Regions from separate parts of the Spirillospora sp. CA-142024 genome, predicted to be linked through region 1. Evidence: riboswitches for the same ligand, from Rfam matches in the RefSeq annotation. Region 1 holds a riboswitch; each other region holds the start of a gene.
The links. Region 1 has a riboswitch for cyclic di-AMP ahead of ACQPZP_RS04125 (NlpC/P60 family protein). Riboswitches for the same ligand answer to the same signal wherever they lie in the genome.
Positions count from the first base shown of each region.

Region 2: it holds a riboswitch for cyclic di-AMP, as region 1 does, so the genes downstream of both, ACQPZP_RS09225 (NlpC/P60 family protein) here and ACQPZP_RS04125 (NlpC/P60 family protein) in region 1, are expected to answer to the same signal.
Region 3: it holds a riboswitch for cyclic di-AMP, as region 1 does, so the genes downstream of both, ACQPZP_RS15390 (CHAP domain-containing protein) here and ACQPZP_RS04125 (NlpC/P60 family protein) in region 1, are expected to answer to the same signal.

Region 1 covers NZ_CP192077.1:816,943-822,968, reverse strand. The annotation lists gene ACQPZP_RS04140 (WD40 repeat domain-containing serine/threonine protein kinase) at 1-1,230, shown strand, start outside; gene ACQPZP_RS04135 (DUF305 domain-containing protein) at 1,455-2,069, opposite strand; gene ACQPZP_RS04130 (DUF6153 family protein) at 2,142-2,570, opposite strand; gene ACQPZP_RS04125 (NlpC/P60 family protein) at 2,588-3,631, opposite strand; cyclic di-AMP (ydaO/yuaA leader) riboswitch at 3,635-3,782, opposite strand; gene ACQPZP_RS04120 (M56 family metallopeptidase) at 3,886-4,824, opposite strand; gene ACQPZP_RS04115 (BlaI/MecI/CopY family transcriptional regulator) at 4,821-5,201, opposite strand; gene ACQPZP_RS04110 (DUF4396 domain-containing protein) at 5,266-5,805, opposite strand; gene ACQPZP_RS04105 (purine-cytosine permease family protein) at 5,846-6,026, opposite strand, start outside.
Region 2 covers NZ_CP192077.1:1,898,060-1,904,085, reverse strand. The annotation lists gene typA (translational GTPase TypA) at 1-1,558, opposite strand, end outside; cyclic di-AMP (ydaO/yuaA leader) riboswitch at 1,750-1,884, shown strand; gene ACQPZP_RS09225 (NlpC/P60 family protein) at 1,892-2,905, shown strand; gene ACQPZP_RS09220 ((deoxy)nucleoside triphosphate pyrophosphohydrolase) at 2,963-3,355, opposite strand; gene ACQPZP_RS09215 (Mut7-C RNAse domain-containing protein) at 3,361-4,149, opposite strand; gene ACQPZP_RS09210 (amidohydrolase family protein) at 4,188-5,468, opposite strand; gene ACQPZP_RS09205 (MarR family winged helix-turn-helix transcriptional regulator) at 5,530-6,026, shown strand, end outside.
Region 3 covers NZ_CP192077.1:3,162,711-3,168,736, reverse strand. The annotation lists gene ACQPZP_RS15395 (NlpC/P60 family protein) at 19-1,050, shown strand; cyclic di-AMP (ydaO/yuaA leader) riboswitch at 1,535-1,738, shown strand; cyclic di-AMP (ydaO/yuaA leader) riboswitch at 1,860-2,029, shown strand; gene ACQPZP_RS15390 (CHAP domain-containing protein) at 2,039-2,851, shown strand; gene ACQPZP_RS15385 (hypothetical protein) at 2,891-4,303, shown strand; gene ACQPZP_RS15380 (M48 family metallopeptidase) at 4,300-5,688, shown strand; gene ACQPZP_RS15375 (Ig-like domain-containing protein) at 5,739-6,026, opposite strand, start outside.

The DNA.
Region 1 (6,026 bases):
GGCTGCGTGCTCGCCTACGCCGCGCTCGGACGCGGCCCGTTCGACGCGACGACCATCCCGGCGATCGTCCGCAAGATCGTTGGTGCGCCGCCCGACCTGGCCGGCCTCACCGCCGATCTCCACCTGCGCGACCTGATCGTCCGCTGCCTGGAGAAGGACGCCGCGCGACGGCCGACCGTCCAGGACGTCCTGGCCGGCCTCGCCGATCCGCCGCGCCGGTTCGGCCGCCGGGCCGTCCTGCTGGGCGGCGCGGCCGTCGCGGCGACCGCCGCCGTCACCGTCCCGTCGGTCCTGCTGTGGCCCTCGGACGCGCCCGCCGCCAAGCGGAACGCCCCGAAGACCCCGATCGGCGTGCCCACCGCCGTCAGCCTGCCGAGTTCGGAGGTCGCGGTGTCGGACCTGGCGTTCTCCCCCGACGGCAGGACCCTGTGGGGCGCGGGATTCGCGTCGATCCTGCGCTGGGACCTGGCCACCGCGCAGGTCACCTCGCACGAGATCGAGGACGGCAAGACCTATCGGCGGCCCATGGTCTTCAGCCCGGACGGCAGGACCCTCGCCACCGGCGCCGAGGACGGGGCCGTCCACCTCCGGGACGTGGCGTCCGGGCGAGTCCGCAAGTCCTTCACCAAGGCGCGCGGCGTCCAGGCGCTCAGGTTCGGTCCCGACGGCCGGTCACTCGCCATCAGCAGCGGAAGCGGATCGCCGTACGTACAGATCTGGGACGCCGTCACCGACAGGTCCGTCTCGATGAACATCGACTACACCGCCAACGCGCTTGCGTTCTCGCCGGACGGAAGGACGCTCGCCGGCGCCCGGTACCTGTCAGGGCGCTACACCCTCTGGGACGTCTCGGACGGCAAGGGGGTCGAGGTCTCGTCCGACGGCAGCGAGATCCCCTGCCTCGCCTTCAGCCCGGATGGGAAGACCGCCGCGGTCTCCAACGGCAGCTACTGGGGGATCGAGCTCCGGAGCGCGACCGACGGCCGGCTCCGCGCCACCCTCAAAGGCCTCCAGGGCGAGGTCCGGGCCCTGGCGTTCAGCCCGGACGGCGACACCCTGGTCAGCGCCGACGAGAAGAACATCCGGCTCTGGCACGTCCCGACACGGCGCAACACCGCGACGCTTCCCGGTGACTCCGACCAGGACCAGACCGTGACGTTCGCCCCCAACGGGCAGAGCTTCGCCACCACGAGCGGAGCCGGAACGACCCGGTTCTGGACCTTCCGCTAGCCCACCGGCCGGCTCATCCCCGGAACGCCGGGTCAGGCCACGGAAGGGCCGGTTTCTGGGAGGCCTTGGCCTGTTGCGTAGGGATGTTCTTTGAGGGGTGGTCATGGAGCCGCCGCGGTCGGGCGATCCGCGCCACGAGGTGGACCATGTTTCGCCGGCATCGGTGCGCCTGAGGGAAGGGCGGGCGTGCTCGACCTCGCCCTTCCCTCTCTAGCGTGGACGTCCTACATCTTTTGCAGGAGCGCCCGCATCTTGGCGATTTCGGCGGACTGCGAGGAGACGATGCCGTCGGCCATGGCCTTGGCCGCGGGGAACTGACCGGAGGCCTGTTCGGTCTTGGCCATCGTCACGGCGCCCTGGTGATGCTTGATCATCATCTCCAGGAAGGACTTGTCGAACGCCTGGCCCTTGGCGGACTCCAGCTCCTTCATGTCCTTCTCGCTCATCATGCCGTCCATGCCGCCATGTTCCATGCCCCCATGGTTCATAGAGCCCATCCCCGGCGAGGGTACAGACGCGCCCCAGGAGGTCAGCCAGCCCGTCAGCTGCTGGATCTCGGGGTCCTGGGCCTTCTTGATGTCGGAGGCGAGGCGCTTCACCTCGGCCGAGGAGGCACGGGTGGCGGCGAGGCCGGCCATCTCGATCGCCTGGCGGTGATGCGGGATCATCATCTGGGCGAACATGACGTCCTGGTCGTTGTGCGCTTGCGCGGCCGAGGACGGCGACGCACTGGCCGACATGGAGTGACCGGACATCGAGCCGGAGTCGTTGTCGTCACCGCACGCGGCCAGAGAGATCGCGAGCGCGGGAACGATGGCGAGCGTGAATACACGCTTCATGGTTGGTCGGAGCCTTTCGTGGTGAGGGTGTGTTCAGGGCCGTTGGCGCATACGGAATGCGCCGAGGGCCGGTCACAGCCTCAGCACGCTCAGCCGGTGGAGGGACGGTCTCGGCGGCGGCCGCCCGACGAGCAGAATCCGTGTTCTGGTCAGGATCCGCACGACCACCGCGATCGGCTTCCGCCCGTACAGGGCGACGGCCGTCATGACGAGCAGCAGCATCGTCAAGATCGCCAGGCAGATCCCACCACCCGGGTGATCATTGTGGTGGTGGCCGGGCTGGTCGTCGCCCGCCGCCCGGTGGTTCGCCGCCGCCATCGGTGCCGGGTCATGGTGGCCGGCGCTCATGGACGTCAGCGGGACACCGGTCATCTCCGTCGGGCTCGGCGACGCCTGGAAGCCGTGCATCGCGAGCACGCAGAAGAGCAGAAGCAGACCCCACGACAGCTTCGAGGATCTTCTACGCGGCCACCGCTCCGGCACCTGCTTCAGCCCTCCCACCTGCTCGGTCGTTGCGGTCAGGCGACTCTGACCCCGCCGGCGAAGGGGCGTCCGCCAATCGGGGCGATCTTGACGACGTCGCCGGTCTGCGGCGCGTGGACCATCTTTCCATTGCCGATGTACATGCCCATGTGGTGCAGGTCGCTGTAGAAGAACACCAGGTCACCGGGCTTGAGCTGGCTCATGCTCACGTGGGTTCCGGCGTTGTACTGGCTGCCGGTGTAGTGGCCGAGGCTGATGCCGACCTGGGCGTAGGCGTAGAGGGTCAGTCCGGAGCAGTCGAAGCCCTTGATGTTGGCGCCCTGCGCGGTGCCATAGGACGGGCCCGACGCGTTGCCGCCGCCCCAGGAGTAAGGGACGCCGAGCTGGCTCAGGGCCGCCCGGACCGCGCCCATGGCCTTGGCCGAGGCGCCCCCGGCATCCACACTGGGAACCGGTCCGCCGTTGACGCGACCGGTAGGGCCGGCCCCCAGCTTGGCTTCGACCTTCTTCAGCTTGGCCTGGAGTTCGCGCCGCTTCTTCTTCGCCTCGTCGGTGATCTGACGGACCTGGTTCGCGCGCGCTTCGGCCGACTTGCGGGCGCGTTCGGCGGACTGCATCGTCTGCAGCAGCTGGGCCACGCGGCCGCCGTCCTGGCGGGCGAAGTAGTTCAGGGTGGCCGATCGGTCCAGGATCGCCTGCGGGTCATCGGCGGACGCGAACGCGGCCGCCGGGTCGGACGGGCCGTTCTTGTAGCTGTCCGCCGCGACCTTGACCATGCGGGCGCGGGCCTCTTCCAGCAACTTCTTCTGGCGGGCGGCACTGCCCTGGGCGACCTTGGCCGCGCGCTGCGCCTGCCGCAGCCGCTCCCGCAGCCCGTTGTACTGCTCGCTGAGCTTCTCCGCCTCGTCGGCGAGCTTCTTCTGCTGGGCGGTCAGCTCCTTGCGTGTGGGCTTGGGCTCCGCCCAGGCCGGCGCAGGGGCCAGAAGCCCTGCGGAGAGGGCCAGCGATGCCGTCAACGCCGTGCCCGTGATGATCCGGCGGCGGGCCGACGTTCGGAATACGGCAGCTCGTCGCTGCATGAAGTGTCCTCTCCTGTGGCGCCTACCGGGTGAGCTGTCGGGTTCGGGCCGGAGTCGCCCTACCGTCCGCAGAGGGACGGATTCACCCCGGTGAAGATCGGGTCCCCGGTTCCTGGGTGGGGGTGTCCGCAGGATTCGGCGTGACCATCGCTGTCCCCGGCGGGGACGCCGCGCGATGTCTCCTACGGAGCGTAGGAGATCGTGCCCTCATTCGCCACCCAAGTGGACGATTCAGCTCATTCGCCCCGGTGGCCTCAGCAGCTCACCGCCAGCCTCACGAGTGCGAGGGAGGCCACCACGAGGGGCGCCGCGACCGCGGTCGTCACGAACACGGAGGTGGCCAGCCGGAGGATCTGATGCGGCTTCGCCGGGCCGGCCGACTCCAGCCGCCGCACACGTTCCACCAGGGCCCCGGCGCCCGATCCGCCCGTCGCCCCCAAAGCCCCGGCCACGCCGGGCGCTGCGGCGAGGCGGCAGAGGGCGTCCACCAATGCCCGCCTCCCGCAGGTCCGCGCCGCGGCGTCGTCGGCGGCCATCTCCAGCAGCAGCGGAAGCCTCGCCTTGGCCCGCCGGACGGTCGGCAGCCACGGCAGCAGGGCATGCGCCAGATCGAGCATCAGCAGCAGCGCGTGGTGCCGCTGGCGCAGATGGGCCCGCTCATGCGCCAGAACCGCCCCGAACTCGGCCTGGCTGAGCGCGTCCTTGGCCCCGCTGCTGACGACGATCGCGCGCCGGCGCGCGGGCAGCGAGTAGGCCACCGGAACGGGGTGATCGAGGACCAGCACATCGGCGTGCCGCCCGTCCTGCCGGGCGACCAGGCGCAGCATCTCCCTGTGCCGCCGCCGATGCCGGACGGCCCGGACGAGCCGGGGCAGGCCGCGGGCCAGCCGGGAGCCGCAGGCCGTCAGCAGCACCAGGCTCGCGGCGGCCGCCAAGATGATCGCCAGATCCCCATGGTGGGGCACGCAGTCACGCAACCGCTCAAGAAACCCGTGGCCGGGCCCCGGCGGAGAGAGCAGCGCGACCATGACCATCCCGGTGCCGGCGATGAGGGTGCCGGCGAGGGCGGCCACCCAGCAGGCGATGGCGATCCCGGGGGCGGCGGCGGAACGCTGCGCCCGGTCCAGGACGGGCCCGGCCAGGCACCCCAGCAACACCGCCGAGGCGATCAGCCCGGCCACCAGGAAGATCACGTCTCGCCCTCGCCGGACGCCCGCCGGCGCAGGGCGTCCAGCAGATGGCGGGCGTCCTCGGCGGGAACGCTTTCGGCGAACCTGGCAAGGATGGCGCCGTGGTCGGACGTCTCGGTCAGCGCGTCCAGCATCAACTCGACCGCGTACTCCTCGCGGGCACGGGTGGGGCTGTAGCGGAAAGCGATCCCGTCCTGAGTGCGCTGCAGCAGACCCTTCTGCGCCAGACGTTCGGCCACGGTCTGCACGGTGTTGTAGGCCAGCGTCTTGTCGGCATTCTCGTTCAGCTTCGACAGAAGCTCGCGAATCCGAAGCGGGCCAGGCGCCGCCCACAGCACGTCCATGATGGAACGCTCAAGCGATCCGCCCAATCCGGCCACACGCCACCTCCGTCCTTGCCCACATTGTGCCGGAGAGCCGGCACACCACGGGAACAGGGCGACCTCAGTGGTGGTACTGGTGAACCACGGCGTGCCCCCTGCCCTGGCCGATCATCCAGCGATTGACCGGCGTGGTGACCACGAAGGCGACGGCAAAGGCGACCGCGAGCGCTCCCCAGAACAGCGGATCCCCCAGACCGGCCTCCATCGCGCCCGGGATCACCATCATGCTCGCATTGTCCAAGACCTCCATGACCGCGATCGACACGGTGTCCGCCGCCAGCGCCACACCGAAGGCCGCCCGCAGCGACAACCCCGCCTTCAGGACGCCGCGCATGGTCAACGCGTACCCGAACACGAACGCCAGGATCACCGCCGCGACGATCGTCGCCATGTTCGACCACCCCAGCGCCGTCCCGATCACCATGCCGAGCACCTCGCCTATGGCGCACCCGGTCAGGCAGTGCAGCGTCGCCTGCGCCGCCATCGCCCAGGACACCGGCCCGGCATGCCCGTGCGCGCCATGCCCGCCCTCATGGTGTTCATGTTCGCCGTGCCCGACGGCGGTGTGCTGATCGGATCCATGGCCGTCATGTGGGGTCATTCGATGCCTCCGCGACTCTCAACGATCAGGGCATGTGCTCCTACAAATTGTAGGAGGTCGCCGCCAGGGCCACGCCACCACCAGGCGCAGGGGAGGAGTCATCTCCGCACCCTCCGCACCGCCCGCCGCCGGCACCGTCGCCGTCGAGTTGACCGGCGCGCCTCAGGGGGCCGCGACCTGCGGCCCCCCGGACCTCGCGAGCGGAGAAGCGCCACGGATGG
Region 2 (6,026 bases), 1.1 Mb from region 1:
AGAACGTCCCGCGCTCCTGCAGGTTCGTGATCGCGTACGCGGTGGCGGCGCCGGAGCGGTCGGCGACCAGCGACCCGGACGGGCGGGTGCGCAGCTCGCCGAACCAGGGCTCGTAGTCCTCGAAGACGTGGTGCGCCATGCCGGTGCCGCGCGTCTCGGTCATGAACTCGGTGCGGAACCCGATCAGGCCGCGGGCCGGGACGAGGAACTCCATCCGGATCCAGCCGGTGCCGTGGTTCGTCATGTGCTCCATGCGGCCCTTGCGGACCGCCATCAGCTGCGTGACGGCGCCGAGGTGCTCCTCGGGGATGTCGACGGTGAGCCGCTCGACCGGCTCGTGCCGCTTGCCGTCGATGTCCTTGGCGACGACCTGCGGCTTGCCGACGGTCAGCTCGTAGCCCTCGCGGCGCATGTTCTCGACCAGGATCGCCAGGGCCAGCTCGCCGCGGCCCTGCACCTCCCAGGCGTCGGGACGCTCGGTCGGGAGCACCCGGATCGACACGTTGCCGACCAGCTCGCGGTCGAGCCGGTCCTTGACCATGCGGGCGGTGACCTTGGTGCCCTTCTCGCGGCCGGCCATCGGCCCGGTGTTGGTGCCGATCGTCATCGAGATCGCCGGCTCGTCCACCGTGATCAGCGGCAGCGGGCGCGGGTCCTCGGCGTCGGCGATGGTGTCACCGATCATGATGTCGGGGATGCCGGCGATCGCGATGATGTCGCCCGGCCCGGCCTCGTCGGCCGGCTTGCGGGCGAGCGCCTCGGTCATCAGCAGCTCGGTGATCCTCACCCGCTCGACGCTGCCGTCGTGCCGGCACCAGGCGACCTGCTGGCCCTTCTTGATCGTGCCGGCGTGCACCCGGCACAGCGCGATGCGGCCGAGGTAGCTGGAGGCGTCGAGGTTCGTCACGTGCGCCTGGAGGGGCGCGTCCGGGTCGTAGGACGGCGCCGGGATCGTCTCGGTGATGACCTTGAACAGCGGCTCCAGGTCATCACTGTCCGGCATGGCCCCGTCGGCGGGCTTGCCGAGCGAGGCCCGCCCGGCACGGCCGGACGCGTACACGATCGGGAAGTCGATCTGGTCCTCGTCGGCGTCGAGGTCCATGAACAGCTCGTACGTCTCGTCCACGACCTCGTCGATGCGGGCGTCGGGACGGTCGGTCTTGTTCACGACCAGGATCACCGGCAGCCGCGCGCCGAGCGCCTTGCGGAGCACGAACCGGGTCTGCGGGAGCGGGCCCTCGCTCGCGTCCACCAGCAGGACGACGCCGTCCACCATGGACAGCCCGCGCTCGACCTCGCCGCCGAAGTCGGCGTGGCCGGGGGTGTCGATGATGTTGATCGTCAGCCCGTTGTGCTTGACGGCGGTGTTCTTCGCGAGAATGGTGATCCCCTTCTCGCGTTCAAGATCGTTGGAGTCGAGCACCCGGTCGTCGACGTCCTGGTTCTCGCGGAAGGCCCCGGACTGCCAGAGCATGGCGTCGACCAGCGTCGTCTTGCCGTGGTCGACGTGGGCGACGATCGCGACGTTCCGGAGGTCGTCGCGCGTGGAGATGGGCATGCGGGTTCGCCTTGCGTGAGAGTTCGGGAGTCGCCGCAGACGCGCGGCACCGATCCATTCTACTCGGCGGTGCGTACCACCCTTTACGCGTCGTTCGCACCAGCTCTCACAGGAGCCCCGATTGGCCAACTTTGCTCATCCTTTGTAATCTGCCCGTGATCCGGTCGTCCGGAGCCCCTCCCCCCGGGGCTGCGGCCGGAACGCCGAATCTCCCGATCGCGGGAGAACCGGGGACCCAAACCCCTGGGGTGAATCGACGCACGTCGTAGGGCGACTCCTGGCCCGAACCCGTCAGCTAACCCGGTAGGCGTACGAGGAGAGGAGAACACCGGCTTGGCTCCGGATCTTCGCCGGCGGCGCCGCCTTGCGCCCGCCGCCATCGTCACCATGCTCCTGGCCGGCCTCGGCGCCGCCCCGCCCGTCACCGCACACGCCGCGCAGCCGTTCCGGCTCGCCGCCGCGTCGTCGCCCAGCCCGACCCCGACGACGGAGAAGGGCCTGCGCAAGACCCTGGACGCGCTGAACGAGGAAGCCGAGATCCTCACCGAGAAGTTCAACAAGGCGCGCGTCGACTTCGGCAAGGCCAAGAAGGCGCAGCAGGCCGCCACCGCGGAGGCGCAGCGCCTGCGCACCCTGGCCGAGCCGGCCCGCGAGCAGCTCGGCCGGATGGCCGCGGCGAACTACATGGCCGGCGGTCCGGACGTGCTCTTCGGTTCCGGCGGATCGGCGGACGGGCTGTCCGACCGCGCCTACCTCGCGCAGAACCAGGCGGCCGCCGTCCTCGCGCTGAAGAAGCAGATCGCGCAGGCCGACGCCGCGCAGCGCACCGCGGAGGCCAAGACCGCCCAGCTCAAGAAGGCGTGGGACGACGCCAAGCAGGCCCGCGGGGCCGCCAAGGCCAAGGTCGCCGAGGTGATGAAGCGGCTCGACAAGCTGACCACCACCCACGTCAGCGACCCGCGCACCGGCCTCACCGCGACCGTGAAGGGCTCCGGGCTGCCCGCGAAGATGGCCCGCAAGGCGCTCACCAAGCTCGGCAGCCCGTACGTGTGGGCCGCCGCCGGGCCGAGCAGCTTCGACTGCTCCGGTCTCGTCGTCTGGGCCTACGCGCAGGTCGGCAAGTCCGGCCTGCCGCACTACACCGGCGACCTCTTCGCGCTGGGCACGAAGGTCTCGCGCGGCGAGCTGCGCTCCGGCGACCTGGTGTACTTCGGCAGCAACCTGCACCACATGGGCATCTACCTCGGTGACGGCAAGTTCCTGCACGCCCCGCAGACCGGCGATGTGGTGAAGATCTCCAATCTTTCCGACCGCTCCGACTTCGCCGGCGCCAACCGCATCACCTGACGCCACCGCCCCGAGACGTACAGGGGCCTCCCGCGGCGCGGCGGGAGGCCCTTGTATTCATCCTCCTAAGAGGCCCTCGCGGACGAGGGCGCCGATGACGGGACGGTCGCCCGGAAGCCAGTCGACGTCGTAGGCCTCGTGCGGGGCCAGCCAGCGCAGGGCCAGGTGTTCCAGGGCCTGCGGCTCGCCTTCGACGATCTCGGCGGTCCAGACGCGCAGGAGGGCGCGGTCGCTCAGCCGCCAGTCGCCGCCGACGCGGCGGCCCAGGCGCACCTTGACGGCGAGTTCCTCGTGGCACTCGCGGACCAGGGCGTCCTCGTCCGACTCGCCCGGATCGACCTTTCCACCGGGCAGCTCCCAGCCGCCCGCCATGTGCGGCGGCTCGGCCCGCTGCGCGCCCAGCAGCCGCCCGGCCGAGATGATCGCCGCGCCCACGACCACGAGATCGATCGCGATCAGCTCCCCTCCGTCACGGCGGCCCTTGTCCGATCGTTACCCCGAATGGCGTCGACCAGCCGCGTCGACTCCCGGACGATCTCCTCCAGGTGGTCGCCGTGCGCGCCGCGCCAGTACACCTGCCCGCAGTCGGCGCAGCGGCCGTAGACGTCGTAGCTGCGGCGGGTGCCCGCTTCGAGGTGCCGTTCGATCTCCTCTTTGTCGACCGGCACCAGTTCGCCGTTGCAGGCGGTGCAGCGCGTCCACGGGCTCAGGACGGGGGCGAAACGGTCGAGCAGGTCGCGGAGCTGGTCGTCCGGCCGGGAGCCGCGGACGTACGCGCCGAACCACAGCGCGCGGCGGCGGAGCAGCCCGCGGTCCTGAGTGAGCAGGACGCGGCGTTCCTCGTTGGCCTGGACGACCAGCGCCGGGTCGTCCATGTCGTTGTGGTAGGCGGTGTCCAGGCCGAGCAGGCGCATCCGCCGGGCGAGCGTGCCCAGGTGAACGTCCAGGAGGAAGCGGGGCGCGACCTGCCCCGGCTCCAGCGGCACGGGCTGCGGGCGCGGGACGGCCGCCACGTCCGCCTCCGCGCCGGCGTCCGGCCGGGTGGCGGGCCCGGCCGGCTCACCGTCGACGGTCATCGGCCCCGCCTCGGGCAGCGGCACGCCGAGCGACTCCACGAGGTGCCCCAGCGTCGAGGTCCCGTCGTGGGGCATCCGGGTCACGGCCTCCCGCCGCGCGGCGGGCAGGAACATCAGCAGCTCGTCGGCGACACGGATCGTAATCTCGGGCTCCACGACGCTCAGCATGCCACGCGCCGCCCACGAATCCCGCCGCATTATCCGCCTCAGGCGGCGGCGAGGCGCGCGGCGGAGTCCGCCAGGGAGGTCAGCAGGGACGGGACGTCCTGGTCCTGCAGCACTCCCCCGCGCTTGACCACCCGGCCGCCGACGAGGACGGTGTCGACGTTGCGCGTGTCCGCCGACAGGACCACGGCCGCGATCGGGTCGTGGGCCGCCGCCACGCCGAACGTGTCGGTGCGCAGGACGAGGAGGTCGGCCTGCTTGCCCGGCGCCAGCGACCCGGTGACGTCCGCGAGCCCCGCGACCTCGGCGCCCTCGATCGTGGCCGTCCTCAGCGCGTCGGCCACGGTGAACCCGACGCCGGCGGCATCGGGGCGCCCGCGCTCAAGGAAGTAGGCGGCCCGCATCATGCTGAACATGTCGCCGGGGCAGCTGGCGACCGTGTCGGCGCCGAGGCCGGTCGGGGCGCCCGCGGCACGGGCCCGTCCGGTGGGCGGCGCACCGATGTTCAGGGCGGCCTCGACGCCGGGCGCGACGGACACCGTGCCACCGGCGCCGGCGATCCGCTTGAGCGCCTCGTCGGTGTAGAAGTTGGCGTGCACGTACGTCGTCGGGTGGTCCATCAGCCCGTTGCCGCCGAGGAACGCCAGCCCGCGCGCGGCGCTCTCGGCGCCGTGGCCGCCCATGTGCGCGGTGACCGGGAGCCCGAGGTCGCGGGCCAGCCGCCATTCGGCCAGCGCGCGCTCCTCGCCCGCGATCTCGGGGCCGAGCGCGGCCAGCGCCATGGTGATCGTCCCGTCGGCGTACTCGCGGTGGACGCGGGACGTCTCGGCGGCGAGCGCGTCGAGGTCGCCGTCGCCGCCGTAGCAGTAGCCGAACACGGCCCTGATGCCGGAGGCGCGCAGCGCGGCGACGTTCGCCTCGGTGTGGCCGGGGCTGAGCTGGATGTGCGACCAGTCGACCAGGGTCGTGATGCCCGAGTCGAGGCACTCCAGCGCGCCGGCGAGCGTCCCGGCGTACACGTCCTCGGGACGGTACCGGGGCGCCAGTTCGCCGAGTACGCGCTGCAGGTAGGCGGGGAGGTCGGTGTCGGGGAGGATCGCGCGGATCCCCGCCTGCCAGGTGTGCCGGTGGGTGTCGACGAACCCGGGCATGACGATGCGCCCGGTCACGTCGATGACCTCGGCGCCCGCCGGAGCGGCCAGATCGGGGCCAACTGCGGAGATGCGTCCGTCCTCGACGAGCACGTCGGCGTTTCCCAAGACTTTCGGCTCGGGTGCGGTGTCGATGACGAGCCCGTTCGTGAGCAGTAGAGTCGTTGCCATGCCAAAAAGCTTAAGAGTTAGCTTTTTGAAAAGCAACTGAGCGAGCGAGTATTCTCGATGCGTGCAGGTCGACGAGGGTGCAGGCAGGGACGACATCGACGTCGTGGCCGAGGCGTGGCGACGCGACGGCTTGTCCGAGCCGCTCATCGCGATGCTGGAGGTCGGCAAGCGCGCGGGGCGCATCGCCATGCTGGTGCAGCAGGCCCTCCGCGGCCCGCTCGCCGAACTCGGCCTCACCTACGCCGAGTTCGAGGTGCTGACCGTCCTGCGCCGGGAGGGCGAGCCGTACCGGCTGCGCCCCAGCGAGCTCACCCGGTCGGCGTTCCTCACCTCGGGCGGCACGAGCAACGTCCTGCAGCGGCTGCAAAAGGCCGGCCACGTCGAACGCGAGGCCAACACCGGCGACGCACGCAGCCGCTTCGTGCAACTGACCGAAGACGGACTGCGCGTCACCGAACAGGCCCTCGCCGCGTCCGCCGCGGCCCACGAAGAGGTCATGGCCCGGGTGCCGCCCGAGGAGATCCGCGATGCCGCCGACGCCCTCCGCCAGATCCTCCT
Region 3 (6,026 bases), 2.3 Mb from region 1:
AGAGGGGCGAGACCGACCGTGGCCAATGATCTCATCGGGGAAAGAGCGCAGGAGCGTGACCGGAGGGGCGGCTCGGCGACCCGAGGCGTCTCCCGTCGCCTGGCGGCCGTCGCCTGCCTGACCGTGACGGTCTCCCTGGCCTCCGCCCCGGTGGTGGCGCACGCGGAGCCCAAGCCGACCAGGGCCCAGGCCCAGAAGAAGCTCGACAAGCTCAACGACCTGATGGACCAGAAGGTCGAGCAGTACAACCAGAACATGGAGAAGCTCAAGGTCGCCAAGAAGAAGCTCGACGCGGCGACCAAGGCGAGCAAGCAGGAGCAGGCGACCTTCGAGGAGCAGCGCTCCGCGATCGCCAAGATGGCGGCCGCCGCCTACAAGAACGGCGACTCGACGGACGTGACGGGTTTCGTCGGCAGCAACGACCCGCAGGCGATCCTGGACCAGGCCGCCGTCTTCTCCCACCTGTCTCAGGAGCGCAGCTCCCAGCTCACCCAGTTCCTCGCGACCGCCCAGCGGCTCCGCCGCGAGCAGGCCCAGGCCAAGACCGCCTACAACGAGGTGAAGTCGAAGCAGGGCGACCTGAAGAAGCAGAAGCAGGAGCTCGACAAGCAGGTCGCCAAGCAGAAGGCTCTGGTGGGCCGGCTCGGCGGCGGGACGCCCAGCGGCTCGGGCCCCACCGGCGGCAGCTACAACGGCCCGGCCAGCGGCCCGGCCCGTGTGGCGCTCAACTTCGCCTTCGCCCAGAAGGGCAAGCCGTACGAGTACGGCGCCACCGGCCCGAGCACCTACGACTGCTCCGGCCTGACGATGAAGGCGTGGGCCGCCGCGGGCGTCAACATCACCCGCACCACCAACTCCCAGTTCGCGGCCACCAAGCGGGTCGACAAGGCGGACCTTCAGCCCGGCGACCTGGTGTTCTTCAGCGGCCTCGGCCACGTCGGCATGTACATCGGCAACGGGCAGATGATCCACGCCCCGCACACCGGCGACGTCGTGAAGATCTCGTCCGTCGACGGCCACGGCAGCTACTACGGCGCCGGGCGTCCCTGACGCTCACCGCGGCCCCGCGCGGGGCTTCCATCGACAACGGACCGGGCTTGACCTGGTCCGTTGTTGATTTTGGGGGGGTTTGCCTTCTGTTGGGGCTTTGGTACCTTGTCACCACTCACGGCGCTCTCCATGCGCCATGGTCCCGCGGCGCCCACCAGGCGCTTCGGTCACACGCGGCGCATCCAGCGGCCGCGTGACGGCGGCGCGAGCCACGCGCCGCTCCCCCCGAGGACGGTGCGATCCACGTGCCGTCCCGCGGCACCGGAGAGTGCCGCACGGGTCTGCACGCAGACCCATGGCCGGCCCGGCCCACCGTGCGCACGCCCGCAGCGTGCATGGCGCTGAGAGCGCTGCCACGGCGGCGATCACGGGTCAGGCCCCGGACGGGCCCCGGGACTGGGAGCCGTCCGCACACAACACAGGCGCCGCTCTTTCGCACGCGGGAGACAGGTCCCGCGCCGGGCCCCATCTCGCCCCCAGGATCGCAGCGGCAGCGCCGAGTCCGCCTCAGCGCGGAACCGGGGACCCACATCGGCCGGAGTCCGGGGAACCTCCCTGGACGGGTGGTTCCGGCACCCGGGGTGAATCGGTGCGTCTCTCCCGGCCCCGTTCCGGTGAGAGCCCGCCGTAGGGCCACTTCCACGCCCGAACCCGTCAGCTAACCCGGTAGGCGTCTGGAAGAAGCGAAGGAGTGAATTCCGCAGCGTTACCTGGGCGTGGCCGCCCATCGTGCGGCCACGCCCCACCACCCCCTGCGCTCCGCGGGCGCCCCCGCCCGCCGAGCCCCCCATCCGAACCGGCGTGCCCCGTGCACGTCACCGCCGAGTCCGCGGACCGTCCTGCGCGCATGCGCGGCGGGCGCGGAGCCGGGGACCCACTGTGTCCTTTTTCGGGGTGAATCGGCCTGTCCGCGGGCCGTAGGGCGCCTTCCATGCCCGAACCCGTCAGCTAACCCGGTAGGCGGCATGGAAGCCGAGGAGAACCCCCCGTGCCACGCACGCACCGCAAGAAGCTCCCGGGCAAGCACCGGAAGCCGCACTCCCTGTCCATCACGTGGCGGACGACCGGCGGCGTCATCGTCGGCGCCGCCGTGCTCGGCACCGCCGCCGCGACCGCGCAGGCGTCGGTCCTGCCGTTCGGTTCCGGCCCCGCGGCGTCCGCGGCGGCCGACCTGACCGCCGGGAAGAAGACGCACGGCGGCTCGTCCAAGAGCTCGTCCGAGAGCACGTCCAAGGACGGGCCCAGGACGTCCCGCGGCAAGGACGCGCCGAGAGGCCGGCCGAAGAAGCCGTCCGGGAGGTCGTCGAAGTCGCGCCCCACCGCCGCGCAGGCCATCGAGCTCGCCCGGTCCCAGGTGGGCGTCGGAGAGGACGGCGGCGGCGAGACCAAGTTCCAGAAGTGGTACATGGGCACCTCCCGGGCGCGGCAGACGCTCGCGCGCGACGGCGGCTCCCTCAGCGGCTACAGCGACGCGAACTGGTGCGACATGTTCGTCTCCTGGGTCGGCGACCAGATCGGCTTCAGCGACCAGATCGGCAGCGACGCCTGGACGATCGCGCACGCGCGCTGGTTCCAGGACAACGGCCGCTGGGGGACCGAGCCGAAGCCCGGCGCGATCGTCTTCTATGCCTGGGACGGCGGCAAGTCCGTCGACGACATCCGGCACGTCGGCATGGTGATCAAGAAGGTGGACGACGGCACCGTCGAGACCGTCGAGGGCAACACCGGCAACGCCGTCAAGATCAAGGAACGCCCGACCGGAGACGTCGTCGGCTACGGCTACCCCGACTACAAGCCGTGATGCCGCCGCCTCCCCCGCCGGCTGCATAGGATCGCGCCCATGAAGGACGGTCCCGGGCAGGACGGCTCTGTGCAGGACGCCCCCGTTCCGGACGACGCCGTGCCGGACGACGCGGCGCTGGAAAACGCCGTGCCGGACGGTGGGCAGGACGGCCCCGTGACGCGGCGCAGGGTGCTCGCCCTGGGCGCGGGCGGGGCCGCCGTGCTGCTCGCCGGAGGCGCCGCCCTGCTCGGCTCGCGGTCCGCCGGGAGCGGGACCGCGTCTGCGGGCGCGTCCGGCGCCCGCACCTCCCGGGCCGCGGGGACGATCAGCCCGGAGGGGGCCGCCACCGTCCTCGCCAACCGGGCCCGCGCCGTCCGGAACGGCGACCGCATGGCGTTCCTCGCCACGGTGGGCGACGCCCCTCCCGCCTTCCAGGACGCCCAGTCCCGCATGTACGACAACCTCCGGAAGCTTCCGCTGGAGGGCTGGCAGGAACGGCTTCTCGCCACCCAGGCCATGGACGGGAAGAGCGCCGTCGTCCGCGTCGAGATGCGCTACCGGCTGCATGGCTTCGACAAGGGCTATGTGGGCCGCACCCGTTACCTCACGCTGACCCCGCGCGCCGGGACCTGGACGATCGCCGGCGACGGGACCTCCCACGGGCTCACCGACGACGCCGACATCTGGGACGCCGGCCCCCTGACCGTAGTCAGGGGGCGCGCCGGCCTCGTCATCGGCGACGCCGCCGGACTCGACGGCATCGCCGCGCGGCTGGACGCCGCCGTCCCGGTCGTCACGGGCGTCGTCGGGAAGGGTTGGGCGCAGCGGGTCGTCGCGCTCGTCCCCGCCGACGCGAGCCTCGCCTCCGCGCTCGCCGGCCCCGGGCAAAGCCTCGGCGAGATCGCCGCGCTCGCCACCGTCGCGCCGCCGGCGCGGTCCGCGGGAGGAGGATCCCCCGCACCCTCCGGGGCGCCTTCGGCCGCGGGCGGCCGCGGCGAGGACCGCGTCATCATCTCCCCCGGCACGTTCGGCCGCCTCAACGAGCTCGGCCGCGACGTCGTCCTGACGCACGAGCTCACCCACGTCGCCACGGGCGGCGCCCGGGACCGGCGGACCCCGCTGTGGCTGATCGAGGGCTTCGCGGACTATGTCGGCTACCGGCGCGTCAAGATCGGCGTCCGGTCCGCGGCGGGCGAGCTGCACCGCGAGGTCGCCGCCGGGCGGGTGCCGTCCGCGCTCCCGGCCGCCGCCGAGTTCGCCGGCGGCTCCCCGCGCCTCTCCCAGGCGTACCAGGAGGCATGGCTCGCCTGCCGGATGGTGGCCGACCGGTACGGTGAGGCGACGCTCGTGCGGCTGTACCGGGCCGCCGGGCGCGTCCCGGAGGCCACCGCGCTGCGCGACGTGCTGGGCCTCACCCGGGACCGCTTCACCGCCATGTGGCGTGACTATGTGAAGAAGGAGCTCGGATGAGCGAGACGGAGGCCGGCCAGAGCCGCGCCGACACCACGGCGCGGGCGCCGTCCGGGCCGGACCGGACACGGCGGCCCCGGATCGCCGCCGCCCTCTCCGCCGCCGTGCTCTTCGCCGGGGTCGCGGCCGTCCTGGCCCTGACCACCCCGTGGAACCCGCTGCCCGGGCACGTCCCCGGCGGGCATGTGAAGGCCGACCCCGCCCTGGACTTCACCCCCGCCGAGATCGCCCGCTCCAAAGCGTTCGACTCGGCCGTCAACCCGCCCGCCTACGCGGGACTCGCCGTCGGCCTCGTGCTCATCCTCGTCCTCGGCCTCACCCCGCTGGGCGCCCGTCTCCTGGGCTGGGTCACCGCCCGCCCCCGCCCCCGGTGGCTCCGCGTCATCGTCGCCTCGCTGGCGCTGACCACGCTGCTGCGCATCGCCGGACTGCCGTTCGACATCTGGAGCGAGTCGGTGCTGCGCCGGTACGGGCTCTCGACGCAGAGCTGGCCCGCATGGCTTGTGGACCAGCTGAAGTCCCTCGGCGTCACCTGGGTGATGTACGCGATCGCGCTGCTGCTCCTCTACGCCCTCGTCCGCCGCTTCCCGCGCTACTGGTGGACCGGCGCCGCCGCGGGCGGGTTCGTCCTCGTCGTCCTCGTCTCGTTCATCTACCCGATCGCCGTCGAGCCGCTGTTCAACAAGTTCCACTCGCTGCCGCAGGGGCAGCTGCGCACCGAACTGCTGGAGATGGCCGCCCGGGACGGGGTGCCCGTCAAGGACGTCCTCGTCGCCGACGCGTCCCGCAGGACGACGTCGCTCAACGCCTACGTGTCCGGATTCGGCTCCACGCGCCGCATCGTCCTGTACGACACGCTGCTCAAGTCGCCGCGCCCGCAGGTCGAGTCGATCGTCGGGCACGAGCTGGGCCACGCCAAGCGCAACGACGTCCTGTGGGGCACGCTCGTGGGCGCGCTGGGCATCTCCGGGGCGCTGTGCCTGCTCTACCTCCTGATGACGTCTCCGCGCCTCCTGCGGCGCGCCGGGCTCGACCCGGGCGGCGGCCCGGAACCCGCACGCGGCGGCGGCGCGGCCGACCCGCGGTCCGTCGCGCTCCTCCTCGCGCTGGTGACGGCCGGGACGACGCTCGCGGCGCCCGTCCAGAACCTCGTGAGCCGCCGCATCGAGGCCCGCGCCGACGCGCACGCGCTGAACCTCACCCGCGACCCGTCGACGTTCGTGTCGATGCAGCACGAGCTGTCGGTGCGCAACATCTCCGACCTGAGCCCCGACGCCATGGAGTACCTGCTGTGGCTCACGCACCCCTCGGGCCCTGACAGGATCGCCATGGCCCGCGACTGGGCCCGCATGCACCGCGTGGAGGTCCCCCCGCCGCTGCGCTGACCCCGTCGCGGCGCCGTGGGACGCCCGGCGCCCCACGGCGTCGCGATGACTCAGTTGCCCTCCGCCCGCTGCTTCTCCGGGGCCTTGGGCTTGGCGCCCTGCTGCTTCTGCTGCGCGGACAGCGTCGCGGCGTCCACGTGCGGGGCCGTCGTCACCGACCGCTTCAGCGCGCTGCCCTTCACCCAGTCGTTCCATTTCACCTGCCAGTAGCCCCAGCCGTTCTCCGGCTCCAGCTCCCGGCTGCTCCCCGTCACCCTCACCGGGTCGCCCCGCAGGGACATCTTGTAGAACCAATTGGCGTTGGAAGGGCTGATGTTGATGCAGCCGTGGCTGACGTT